3 regions of the Micromonospora sp. WMMD730 genome follow, and region 1 is predicted to be linked to each of the others. Evidence: riboswitches for the same ligand, from Rfam matches in the RefSeq annotation. Region 1 holds a riboswitch; each other region holds the start of a gene.
What was found. Region 1 has a riboswitch for cyclic di-AMP ahead of ACN265_RS28525 (coiled-coil domain-containing protein). Riboswitches for the same ligand answer to the same signal wherever they lie in the genome.

Region 1 (3,746 bases):
TGCTCTGGCTGGTCGCCCTGTTCGCGGCGGCGATCGTGGCGTTCGGCCGGCTGCGCGGACTGGCCGCCCTGGCCGGCCTCGGGGCCAGCTTCGCCATCCTGTTGACCTTCGTGGTGCCGGGCATCTCCGCCGGGGGTGCGCCGCTGCCGATCGCGGTCACCGGCGCCGCCTTGATCATGTTCGTGGTGCTGTACCTGACCCACGGGATCACCGCGCAGACCTCGGTGGCGGTGCTGGGCACGTTGGGCAGCCTGGTGCTGACCGGCGTGCTGGGCACGCTGGCCACCGCCGCCACCCACCTGACCGGGTTCGGCAGCGAGGAGGCCACCACGCTGTCGATGTACCAGCGTGACGTGGACCTGCACGGCCTGCTGCTGGCCGGGATCATCATCGGGTCGCTCGGCGTGCTCGACGACGTCACGGTCACCCAGGCGGCCACCGTAACCGAGCTGGCGCACGCCAACCCGGGGCTGTCCCGGTTGCAGCTCTACCGGGCGGCGACCCGGGTCGGCCGGGCGCACATCGCGTCCACGGTCAACACGATCGTGCTGGCGTACGCGGGCGCGTCACTGCCGTTGCTGCTCCTGCTCACCGCCGACAGCCGCCCGGTGAGCCAGATCCTCACCAGCGAGTTCCTGGCCCAGGAGATCGTCCGCAGCGCGGTGGCGACCCTCGGCCTGGTGGCGGCGGTGCCGCTGACCACCGGGTTGGCCGCGCTGGTCGTGACCGCCGGGCGGGGACCGGCCGACGCCGGTACGACCGGGTCGCCGCCCACCCCACGTCCCGCCCCCGACCGTGCCGAGGCGCTGGAGGCGTTGAGCGCCCCCCGGCACGGCGAACCGTCCACCCCGGCCCCCGCACGATGGCCAGACCCGGAAAGGAGCACGGACACCGCATGGTGACACTGCGCTGCGTGACCGGAGGCGAGGTCACGCCTGTCGGTCGCGTCACTGATTACCCCTCGCTATCGGGAAAATACTCATTTGGTCGGGTTGCGGGCGTAGATCCCCGGTACGACTCTCGGGTAACCTCGCTGCCGGTCACCGCCGAAGGCGCCCACCGGCGCCAGCGGTGCCACCGCCCAATCGCCGTACGGCGAGCCGGGGAACCGAGCACCTGGGGTGAATCCGCGCCAGCGGTAGGGGCCACTTCCGTCCCGAACCCGTCAGCTAACCCGGTCGGCGGTCGACGGAAGGGAAAACTGTGACGGCACCCCTACGCCGCTGGTTGACGCCGGCAGTGGCCGTACTCGCCGCCCTGGCGATCGTCGCCGGACCGGCCGCCGCCCCCGCGACGGCCGCGCCCAACGCGCCCACCCCCTCGGGGCACGAGGAGGACGACGAGCCGAAGCTGCTCACCGACGTCATCGAGGCCACCAACCGGGAGTATTCGGCGGCGAAGACCCGGCTGGAGAAGTCCAAGAAGCGCCAGCTCGAATACGCCATCGAGGTGGAGAAGGCGGAGCAGGAGCTGGCGGCGCTGGCCCCGCAGGTCACCGAGATCGCCGCCCAGTCGTACCGGACGGGTCGGGTCGGCGCGGTCGCCGCGCTGCTGGAGAGCGACGCGCCGGACGCCTTCGTCCGCCGGGCCGCCGCCCTGGACGAGCTGAACATGGTCAACGCCGGCAAGCTGGCCGAGGTCAACAAGGTCAAGACCCGGGCCGAGCAGGCCAAGCTCGCCGTCGACGCCGAGGTCCGGGAGCAGCAGAAGCAGGCCAACCTGATGGCCAAGAAGAAGACCGAGGCCGACAAGGCACTGGCCCTGGTCGGCGGCCGGGGCTTCACCGGCGGCCTGGTCGACGCGACGTCCCCGGTGGCCCGCGTCGCACCCGGCCAGACCGCCAACGGCGACTGGCGCGGGGAGTCGTGCAGCGAGAACGACCCGACCACGTCCGGCTGCATCACCCCGCGCACGCTGCACATGTACAAGGAGGTCAAGCGGGCCGGGTTCAACCGGTTCGTCGGCTGCTACCGCCCCGGCGGGCCGTGGGAGCACCCCAAGGGCAGGGCGTGCGACTGGTCGTTGCAGAACAGCGGGTTCAGCCCGTGGCACAACAACGACACCCGGATGTACGGCAACAACCTCGCCGCGTTCCTGATCCGCAACTCGGACCGGCTGGGCATCTACTACGTGATCTGGAACCGGCAGATCTGGTTCCCGGCCAACGGCTGGAGTTCGTACTCGGGGCCGTCCAACCACACCGACCACGTCCACGTGTCACTGCTGTAGCGACCGTGTTCGGCACCGCACCACCGGCCCCGATGAGTTGTTCGGGCCACGCATGACGAAGGCCGCCCGGCTGAGCCGGGCGGCCTTCGTCGTGACCGGTGCGGGTCAGGAGGCGACGGGTTCCGGCGCCGCACCGGCCGGCACGGTCGGTGCGGGCACCACGGCGGCGGGCTCGGGCAGCGCGGCGGCGGGCTCGGGCAGCGCGGCGGCGGGCTCGGGGGCCGGGGCGACCTGGTGGACCTCGCCGGCGGCGAGCCGGTAGGACATGCCGACCACCGCGCACCGACCGGCGGCCACCTCGGCGGCGATCACCGGAGAGTTGCCGAGCAGCACCTCGACGGTCTGCGCGATGTGGATGTCGACGATCCCGTCGATGTCGTGCACCCCCTGCTGGGCCGCGCGGCGCAGGCTCGGCCCGACGGCGGCGACCACCGAGTAGAGGTGCCCCGGGGGCTGGGTGCCGGTGCGGGCCGTGTCCCGGGCCGCCTGCACCGCACCGCAGGAGTCGTGCCCGAGGACCACCACCAGCGGGGTGCCGAGCACCGTGACCGCGTACTCGACGCTGCCGAGCACCTCGGGCCCGGCGGTGTGGCCGGCGGTCCGGACCACGAACAGGTCGCCGAGACCCCGGTCGAAGATGATCTCGGCGGCGAGCCGGGAGTCGGAGCAGCCGACGATGACGGCGAAGGGATGCTGACCGTCGGCGACGGCGGTGCGGTGCCCGGCGTCCTGGTTGGGATGACGGGGCGCACCGGCGACGAACCGCCGGTTGCCGGCCTGCAACTCGGCCAACGCCTGGGTCGGAGTGATCGGGGCCATTGCCTCACCTCGGTCCGGAATCGCACCTGGTCACGCCGGCCGGCGGCGACGACGGCCGTGTCCCCACGGTCACACGCAGCTAAAGGTACGTCAAGATTTCGTGATACACGTTTCAGGCGTCGGTCGGCGCGGTGTCGACGGCGTGTCGGACCCGGGGCGCGTACCGCATCGGCGGGCGACCCCGGGACCCGTCGGGGCGGCCGACGACGGGTCTCCCAGGTACGGGCCATACCATGACCGGCATGGCGACAGACGGCACGGGGAGCACCCGGAACTGGACGTTCCTCACCAACCACGGCCATGTGCTGCTCGCCATCGCCCGCAACCCCACCGCCCGCCTCCGCGACGTCGCCGACGAGGTCGGGGTGACCGAACGGGCCGCCCAGGCGATCGTCGCCGACCTGGAGGCCGGCGGCTACCTGCGGCGTACCCGGGTCGGCCGGCGCAACGAGTACACGCTCAACCCGAGCGGCCATTTCCGGCACCCGGCCGAGGCCGACCGCCAGGTCGGCGCCCTGCTCGCCCTCTTCAGCCCCGACCCGGCCGACGCCGGGTCCTGAGCCGCCGGACCGGCACACGACGACGGCCCGCCCCGGCGGGGACGGGCCGTCGCGGATGGAGGGTCAGCAGAAGCTGCCGGCTCCGCCGCCACCGTCCTGCCGGGTGGTGCGGAAGTCGCACAGGTCGTAGCCGTTGGC
Region 2 (3,746 bases), 5.3 Mb from region 1:
CGACGAGCTGGACGCGCTGCTGGGCCAGCCGGTCCGTCCGAAGAAGGCCCGGCGGGACCCGTTCCAGCTCGCCGGTGGCGTCCGGGAGCTGAGCACCTTCGGGGAGCGGCAGCGTGCCGCGCGGGCGGCGGCCCGGGAGCGGCCGGAGGACTACCGGGACTACGCGCACGTGGTGGTCGACGAGTCGCAGGACGTCTCGCCGATGCAGTGGCGGATGATCGGCCGGCGCGGTCGGCTCGCCTCCTGGACGGTGGTGGGTGATCCGGCGCAGACCGCCTGGACGGGTGACCAGGCGGAGCTGGACCGGGCCCGGGACCAGGCGCTGGGCCGGCGGCGGCGGCACCGGTTCACGCTCTCCACCAACTACCGCAACTCGGCGGAGATCTTCGCGGTGGCGGCGGCGGAGATCCGCCGGCTCTACCCGGACCTGGAGTTGCCGAGCGCGGTGCGCTCCACCGGGGTGGACCCGGTGGCGCTGCACGTGCCGGCGGCGGAGCTGGCCCGGACGACGGCCGACGCGGTGGACACGCTGCTGGCCGAGGTGGCGGGGACGGTCGGCGTGATCACCCCGGTGCCCCGCCGCGACGAGGTCGCCGGCTGGTTGGGCGACCGGGGTGGGGCGCGCCTGCAGGTGGTGACCAGCCTCCAGGCCAAGGGCATGGAGTACGACGGGGTGGTGCTGGTCTGCCCCGGCGAGATCCGGGCCGATCCGGGCTCCGGGGTGCGGACGCTCTACGTGGCGTTGTCCCGGGCGACCCAGCGCCTCACCACCGTCGAGCCGACCGGCTGACCGACCGGGACCCGGCCCACCTGGCCGGACGTCCGACCATCACTTGCATACATAGCGATGTGAGCATAGATTGGAGCGGGTCCGCAGCGGCGACGGAGGGTGTGGACGTGGGCGCAGGTCATGACCACAGCGCGACGGTGAGCAACGCCGCGCACCGGCACCGGGGTCGGCTCTGGGCGGCGTTCGGGCTGCTCGCCGTGCTCATGGTGGTCGAGGCGGTGGCCGCCTTCGGCACCGGCTCGCTGGCCCTGCTCTCCGACGCGGGGCACATGTTCACCGACGTGCTCGGCATCGGGATGGCGCTGGCCGCGATCACCGCCACCCGGCGGGCCGCCCGGGACCCGCAGCGCACCTTCGGCCTCTACCGGCTGGAGGTGCTCGCCGCCCTGGCCAACGCCGTCCTGCTCAGCGGGGTCGCGGTCTACGTGCTGATCGAGGCGGTCCGCCGGTTCGGCGAGCCACCCGAGGTGCTGGCCGGCCCGATGCTGGTGGTGGCGGTGCTCGGCCTGCTCGCCAACATCGTCGCGTTCGGCCTGCTGCGGGAGGGCGCCAAGGAGAGCATCAACCTGCGCGGGGCGTACCTGGAGGTGCTCGGCGACCTGCTCGGTTCGGTCGGGGTGATCGTGGCGGCGCTGCTGATCGCCGGCACCGGCTGGTGGTGGGCCGACCCACTGGTCGCCGTGGCGATCGGCGTGTTCATCCTGCCCCGCACCTGGCGGCTCGGCCGGGCGGCGGTGCGCATCCTGGTCCAGGCCGCCCCGGAGCACCTGCCGGTGACCGCCGTGCACGACCGGCTGACCGCCGTGCCCGGTGTCGCCGAGGTGCACGACCTGCACGTCTGGACGCTCACCTCCGGCATGGACGTCGCCTCGGCCCACCTCACCCTGGCCGGTGACGCCGAGGTCGGCGCGGTGCTGGCGGCCGCCCGGGGCGCCCTGCGGGAGGACTTCCACATCGAGCACGCCACCCTCCAGGTCGAGCCCGGGGCGAGCCCCGGCGCATGCGGCCCCGCCCACTGGTGACCCCGCCCCGGGCCGGACGGTCAGCCCCGCCGGGTACTCCCGCACAGAGATCGCGGAAATTTGCGTCGTTTGAACCTTTTGAGGGTATTCACTCTCGTACCCTCAGTCACGAGGTAGGCAGGCGTCACACGCGTACCGGTAGGCTCGGCCCCGGTCTCCGCCAGGCAGAGGCCGCCGCCTAATCGCCCGCCCGGGCGAACCGGGGAACCACGTTCCTGGGGTGCATCCGCGTCAGCGGTAGGGATCTTCCGTCCCGAACCCGTCAGCTAACCCGGTCGGCGGCTGACGGAAGGACATCCGCATGCACGTACGCACCACCACGCGGCTGCTGGCCGCAGTCGTCACGGCGTTGGCCCTGGGCGTGTCGGCCGCGCCGTTCACCCCGGCCGCCGCCGCGCCCGCCACCCGGCTCGCCGCCCCCGGCGACGACGAGGGCGGCACCCCGGCGCTGCGCGACCAGCTCGACGCCGCCAGCAAGGGCTGGCTGGAGGCCAAGGCCGCCCTGGAGCGCTCCACCAAGCGCCAGCAGGAACTCGACGGGCAGCTCAAGACCATCGAGGGGCAGCTGGTCACGCAGACCGCCAAGGTCGGCGAGATCGCCGGCGCGGCCTACCGCACCGGCCGGCTCGGGCCGATGTCCGCCCTGCTCAACAGCAACACCCCGAGCGGTTTCCTGGACCGCGCGGCGGCGCTGGAGACGGTCGCCACCCGGGAGGACCAGGAACTGCGCACGATGATCGAGACCCGGGACCAGGCCACCCGGACCCGGGCGGCGGTCACCCAGGAGATCACCGAACAGCGCAAGCAGGTCGCCACCATGGGCAAGCGCAAGGAGCAGGCCGAGCGGGCGCTGGCGGTGGCCGCCGCCGACAAGCCGGCCCCCACCTCCCGCGACTCCGGCAGCTCGGACGGCACGTCCACCAGCAACGCCAAGGGGGCGCCCCGCAACTCCGACGGCTCCTGGCCGTCCGAGTCGTGCAGCGTCAACGACCCGACGCCGGCCAACGGCTGTATCACCCCGCGTACGCTCAACGCCCTGAACCAGGCCAAGGCGGCCGGTTTCACCAGGTACGTCTCCTGCTACCGGCCCAGCGGCTCCGGCGAGCACCCCAAGGGCCGGGCGTGCGACTTCGCCGCCCAGAAGGGCGGCTTCGGCGGGGTGGCCAGTGGCGGCGACCGGACGTACGGCAACAACCTCGCCGCGTACTTCATCCGCAACGCCGACCGGCTCGGTGTGCTCTACGTGATCTGGTTCAAGCGGATCTGGCTGCCGAGCAGCGGGTGGAAGGCGTACAGCGGGGGCAACGGGGACCCGTCCAGCGACCACACCAACCACGTGCACCTGTCGATGATCTGATCCCGGCGCGGTGGCCCGTCCGCTCAGGGCGGGCCACCGCGGCGCGACCGTCCGGGCGGGTGCCGGCGGTCGTCAGCCGGCGGGGGGTGGGTCGCCGGCCCGGCTGTCCAGGACCGCGCCGAGGCGGCTGGCCAACCCCAGGTGGGCGGCGCGGGCCTGCCGGAAGGCGTAGCCGAACAGCGGGGCCGGCGCGGCGAGGGTGATCTCCACGTCGATCCGCAGCAGGTCACCCTCCATCCGCAGCCGGGTGTGGTTGCGTACGGTGGTGCCGGGCTGCTGGCGGGCCATCGTCACGATCTCGTCGTCGCCGGCCAGCAGCACGTCGGCCTGGTAGGTGACGGGGAACCGCAGCGGCCCCAGCTCCAGCCGGTCGGTGATCGCGTAGCTGGCCAGGGCACCCGGCCGGGCGGGCAGCCGGCGCACCCGGACGATCAGGGGATGCAGCTCCTCCTGCCGGGACAGGTCGCTCAGCAGCGCCATCGCGTCCGCCGGTGAGCAGCGCGCCTGCACCGTGTAGCTGAAGCTCTCCCGCCGGACCACCGGGCCTCCTGACCGTCGTCGGTCGCACGATCGTGCC
Region 3 (3,746 bases), 1.7 Mb from region 1:
CTGCCCTACCTGGAGCGGCTCGGCCGGCCGTTCCTGGTGCTGCTGCGGGAGCCGGAGTTCCTGCCCACGATCGCCGCCGCGACGAGCGCCCCGGTGGTCTACTGCCCCACCCTCAAGGCCATGGACGAGGCGCTGGTGCCCAGCCTGCGGGTGGCGTTCTACGTCAACCACGGGGCGAAGAACAGCCACTGCATCCGGTTCACCCAGCTCACCCACGTGCAGCTGCACCACGGCGACAGCGACAAGGCCCCCAGCGCCAACCCGGTCTCGGCCATCTTCGACAAGATCTTCGTAGCCGGTCCGGCGGCGATCGAGCGGTACGCGCGGGCCGGCGTGGAGATCCCCGCCGAGAAGTTCGTCGTGGTCGGCCGGCCGCAGGTCGAAGCCATCGAGGTACGCCGGGAGGCCCGCCCGCTGACCGCCCCGACCGTGCTCTACACCCCCACCTGGACCGGCCACCACGCCGACGCCAACTACTGCTCGCTGCCGGTGGCCGAGCCGCTGCTGCGCCGGCTGCTCGACCGGGGCGCCACGGTGATCCTGCGGGCCCACCCGTACACCGGGCAGAACCCGGCCTCGGCCCGGCAGCTGGCCCGGCTCACCGAGCTGCTCGCCGCCGACCGGACCCGTACCGGCCGGCAGCACCTGTGGGGGGCGGCGGCCAGCCGTGAGCTGAGCCTGACCGAGTGCGTCAACCGCTCCGACGCGCTGGTCTCCGACGTCTCCGGGGTCATCTCCGACTACCTCTACTCCGGCAAGCCGTACGCGGTGACCGACCTGGGCGTCGACGGCGACGAGTTCCTGGACCGGTTCCCGCTGGCCCGCTCCGGTTACGTGCTGCGCCGGGACATGGCCAACCTCGACGAGGTGCTGACCGGCCTGCTGGACACCGACCCGTTGGCGGCGGCCCGCTGGGACACCCGGCGCCGCTACCTGGGCGACTTCCCCGCCGACGCGTACGCCGACGGTTTCCTCGACGCCGCCCGCCGGGAGTTGGAGCCGGGCTGGGCCCCGCCGGCCCCCCGTGCCCCCGCCGCTCCCCTCTCCCCCCGGATCTGACCGGGGGCCGCCCGCCATCGGGCCGATGTTGCGGTATCCGGATCCGCTGACACCGCTACATCGGCCCCATGACGAGCACCGCCCCGGCCGCGGGCGGCCGGGGCGGGTGGGGGGTGGCTCGGTCAGGCGGAGTAGCCCCGGGTGGCGATCCAGTTCGCCAGGGTGGTCACGCTGACCCAGTAGGCCGGCAGCGACGGGTCGGCCGAGTCGGCGATCCGCACGGTACGGCCGTTGTCCCGGTAGCCCACGGCGGCGACGTAGTGGCCGCCGGGGAAGGAGTGCCAGCCGCCGTCGAGGTCGGTGGCGTCCCCGGCCACGTTCGCGACCACGGCCCGCTTGTCGGTGACCGCCGCGACCACGTCGGCCCGCAGCCGCTCGATCTGCGCGTCGCTCGGGGTGCCGGCGAACATCCGGGTCCGGTACGGGTCGCCCTTGACCACGGCGTTGAGCACCCGGGTGGTGTCCTCGGCCGAGTTGGTGCCCATCTCGGTGGTGCCCAGCTGGGCGGCGAGGTCGTCCTGGCCGCGTTCGATGCCGGCCGCGCTGAGCGCGTTGCGCACCGCGGCCGGGCCGCAGTAGTAGTAGGTGATCTGGGCCTGGTAGTCGTAGCGCAGGACCTTCGACGACGGGGGCTTCGGGGCCGCCTTGCGGGTCAGATCCGGGTCGGCGGTGGCGCGGGCCTTCGCCCGGGTGACGCGCGGCGCCGGGGTGGGGCTCGCCGACGGGCTGGTCGAGGGGGTGGCCGACGGGCTGGCCGGGGCGGGGACGGCGACCCGGGCCTGGGCGCGGCTGGCGACGTCGTCGAGGCGGGGGGTGGTCTCGGCCACGGCGGTGGCGCGTTGCTGGTCGGTCGGGGCGTCATCGACCCCGGCGGCCAGGGCGGTGCCACCGGCGGCCAGGACGAGGACCGCCGCCGAGCCGACGACCATCCGGTACGGGCGCTGGGCGCCCAATCGGCGGAGCTGACGCTTCATGTGGTGCTTCACGGGGTGTTCCTCCACGGGGCGAGGCGGCCGGGCACGCCGGACCGGCACGTGGCGGGTACGCCACGCGCGGATCGGGTGTTGCGCCGCTCGTTCGGCAGGGACCGCCCGACGGGAGCCGGACGGGTCGGCGGGTCGCCCGACCGGGGTCGGGCGGCGGGGTGGACGGCCGGGTCAGCGCGTCAGGCGCGACGGTCCGGCGGCACCCCGGTGCCGAGGTGGAGGAACCACCGAGGGGGTGGGGTCATGCTGCACGAGGATGAAACTCCTTCCGCTGCCGCCGACCGGGTTAGCTGACGGATTCGGGCGGGAAGATCGCCCTACCCCGGGCCGTGGCCCGGAGATTCACCCCAGGTGGTGCGTGTGGGTCCCCGGTTCGTGACATGCACGATTGAGCGGGTCGGCACGGCGTCGCCTCCTGCGATCGGAAACCGCACCGGACCGCAGCGACACTACTGGTCACCCTTCGCTCCCGCCAAGCCCTGTGAGCTGCGCAAACATCGTCGGGTCGGCTTCTTTGCGGGGCACTCGGGCAGCGGGGGTGCGGGCCGGGACGAATGGCCGTCAGGGCTCGGCAGGGCAGTGACCGGACAGCCGACCCGCAACCTCCGATGATCAGCGGAGTCGATGTGACCGGGTGTGACGGGCTGTCCGGTTCCGCCGGACCGTGACCGCACCCACACCGCCCTGGATAACGATTCGGCCCCCGGGACCCCCGGTCTCCCGGCCCGCGCGGCCCCGGGCAGGACCACCGCCCGCAACGGGACCGCCGGGGCGGGGGCACGGCATTCGCAACGGGGCCGAAGTCGCGGGGTCAACGCGGCGCGGACACCGCCATCTGCGCGTCATTGTGTCGATCATCCCGGGCCGGGCCTGGTCCGGCCCGGGAGCGGCGGTCCCGGGGTGGTCAGCCGACCCGGGCCGGGTGCCAGCGGGCGGCCTGCGTGAGGCGGGTCGCCGCCGACGTCGCGGTACGGGGCAGCGGGACCCGGCCCGGCCGCACCCGCTGCGTCGCCGCGTACGCCTCGGCGGCCAGGGAGCGGGCGGCCTCGGCGGCCAGCTCGGCGTCCCGCCACGCGACGCTTTCCCGCCAGGCCGCCGCCCGGTACGCCGCACGCCGGTCCTCCCGGACCGCCCGGGCCAGCATCACCTCGTGCTCGACGGGGTGCCGGCGCGGGTCCCAGCCGTCGCGGTGCGCGAAGACGTCCCGCAGCCGCTCCACCGACAACTCGCCCCGCCAGTGCGCCGCCACCGCCTCCTGGTGCAGCCACCGCTCCCGACCCGCGTACTCGGCGGGTGTCCGGGGGGTACGCGGGCTCGGCAGCGCCCCCGCGCCGACGAACCGGCGGGCGGTCGTCTCGGCCTCGTCGTACGCCTGCCAGGCCCGTTCCAGGGTGTCCTGGGCGGCCAGCCAGGCGGTCCGGTGACGGCGGGCGGTCTGGGCGGCCCCGGCGGCGGCGACGGCCACCTCGTCGGCGTAGCGCCGCAGGTCGGCGACCGGGGGTGGGGCGTCCGGCGACGGCACGACAGGGGTCACGTCGGTCGTCTGCTCCCGCTCGGGACGGGCGACCAGGACGGCGAGGCCGGTCAGCGCGAGGACGAGCAGCAGGGACCAGATCGCGGTGGCGGTCGGCACCCCGATCAGGAACTGGGAGAGCACGGTGTTCACGGGTCGACACCTCGCGGGCGGATGTGGCGGATCGG

Region 2: it holds a riboswitch for cyclic di-AMP, as region 1 does, so the genes downstream of both, ACN265_RS06220 (coiled-coil domain-containing protein) here and ACN265_RS28525 (coiled-coil domain-containing protein) in region 1, are expected to answer to the same signal.
Region 3: it holds a riboswitch for cyclic di-AMP, as region 1 does, so the genes downstream of both, ACN265_RS21540 (C39 family peptidase) here and ACN265_RS28525 (coiled-coil domain-containing protein) in region 1, are expected to answer to the same signal.

What each region holds. Positions count from the first base shown of each region.
Region 1 covers NZ_JBMHML010000002.1:6,697,289-6,701,034, forward strand. The annotation lists gene ACN265_RS28520 (YibE/F family protein) at 1-902, shown strand, start outside; cyclic di-AMP (ydaO/yuaA leader) riboswitch at 1,069-1,200, shown strand; gene ACN265_RS28525 (coiled-coil domain-containing protein) at 1,204-2,229, shown strand; gene ACN265_RS28530 (carbonic anhydrase) at 2,335-3,048, opposite strand; gene ACN265_RS28535 (helix-turn-helix transcriptional regulator) at 3,282-3,608, shown strand; gene ACN265_RS28540 (lipocalin family protein) at 3,672-3,746, opposite strand, start outside.
Region 2 covers NZ_JBMHML010000002.1:1,356,778-1,360,523, reverse strand. The annotation lists gene ACN265_RS06230 (HelD family protein) at 1-790, shown strand, start outside; gene ACN265_RS06225 (cation diffusion facilitator family transporter) at 898-1,812, shown strand; cyclic di-AMP (ydaO/yuaA leader) riboswitch at 1,978-2,109, shown strand; gene ACN265_RS06220 (coiled-coil domain-containing protein) at 2,114-3,169, shown strand; gene ACN265_RS06215 (SRPBCC family protein) at 3,242-3,709, opposite strand.
Region 3 covers NZ_JBMHML010000002.1:5,000,856-5,004,601, forward strand. The annotation lists gene ACN265_RS21535 (CDP-glycerol glycerophosphotransferase family protein) at 1-1,059, shown strand, start outside; gene ACN265_RS21540 (C39 family peptidase) at 1,182-2,033, opposite strand; cyclic di-AMP (ydaO/yuaA leader) riboswitch at 2,306-2,450, opposite strand; gene ACN265_RS21545 (hypothetical protein) at 2,950-3,711, opposite strand.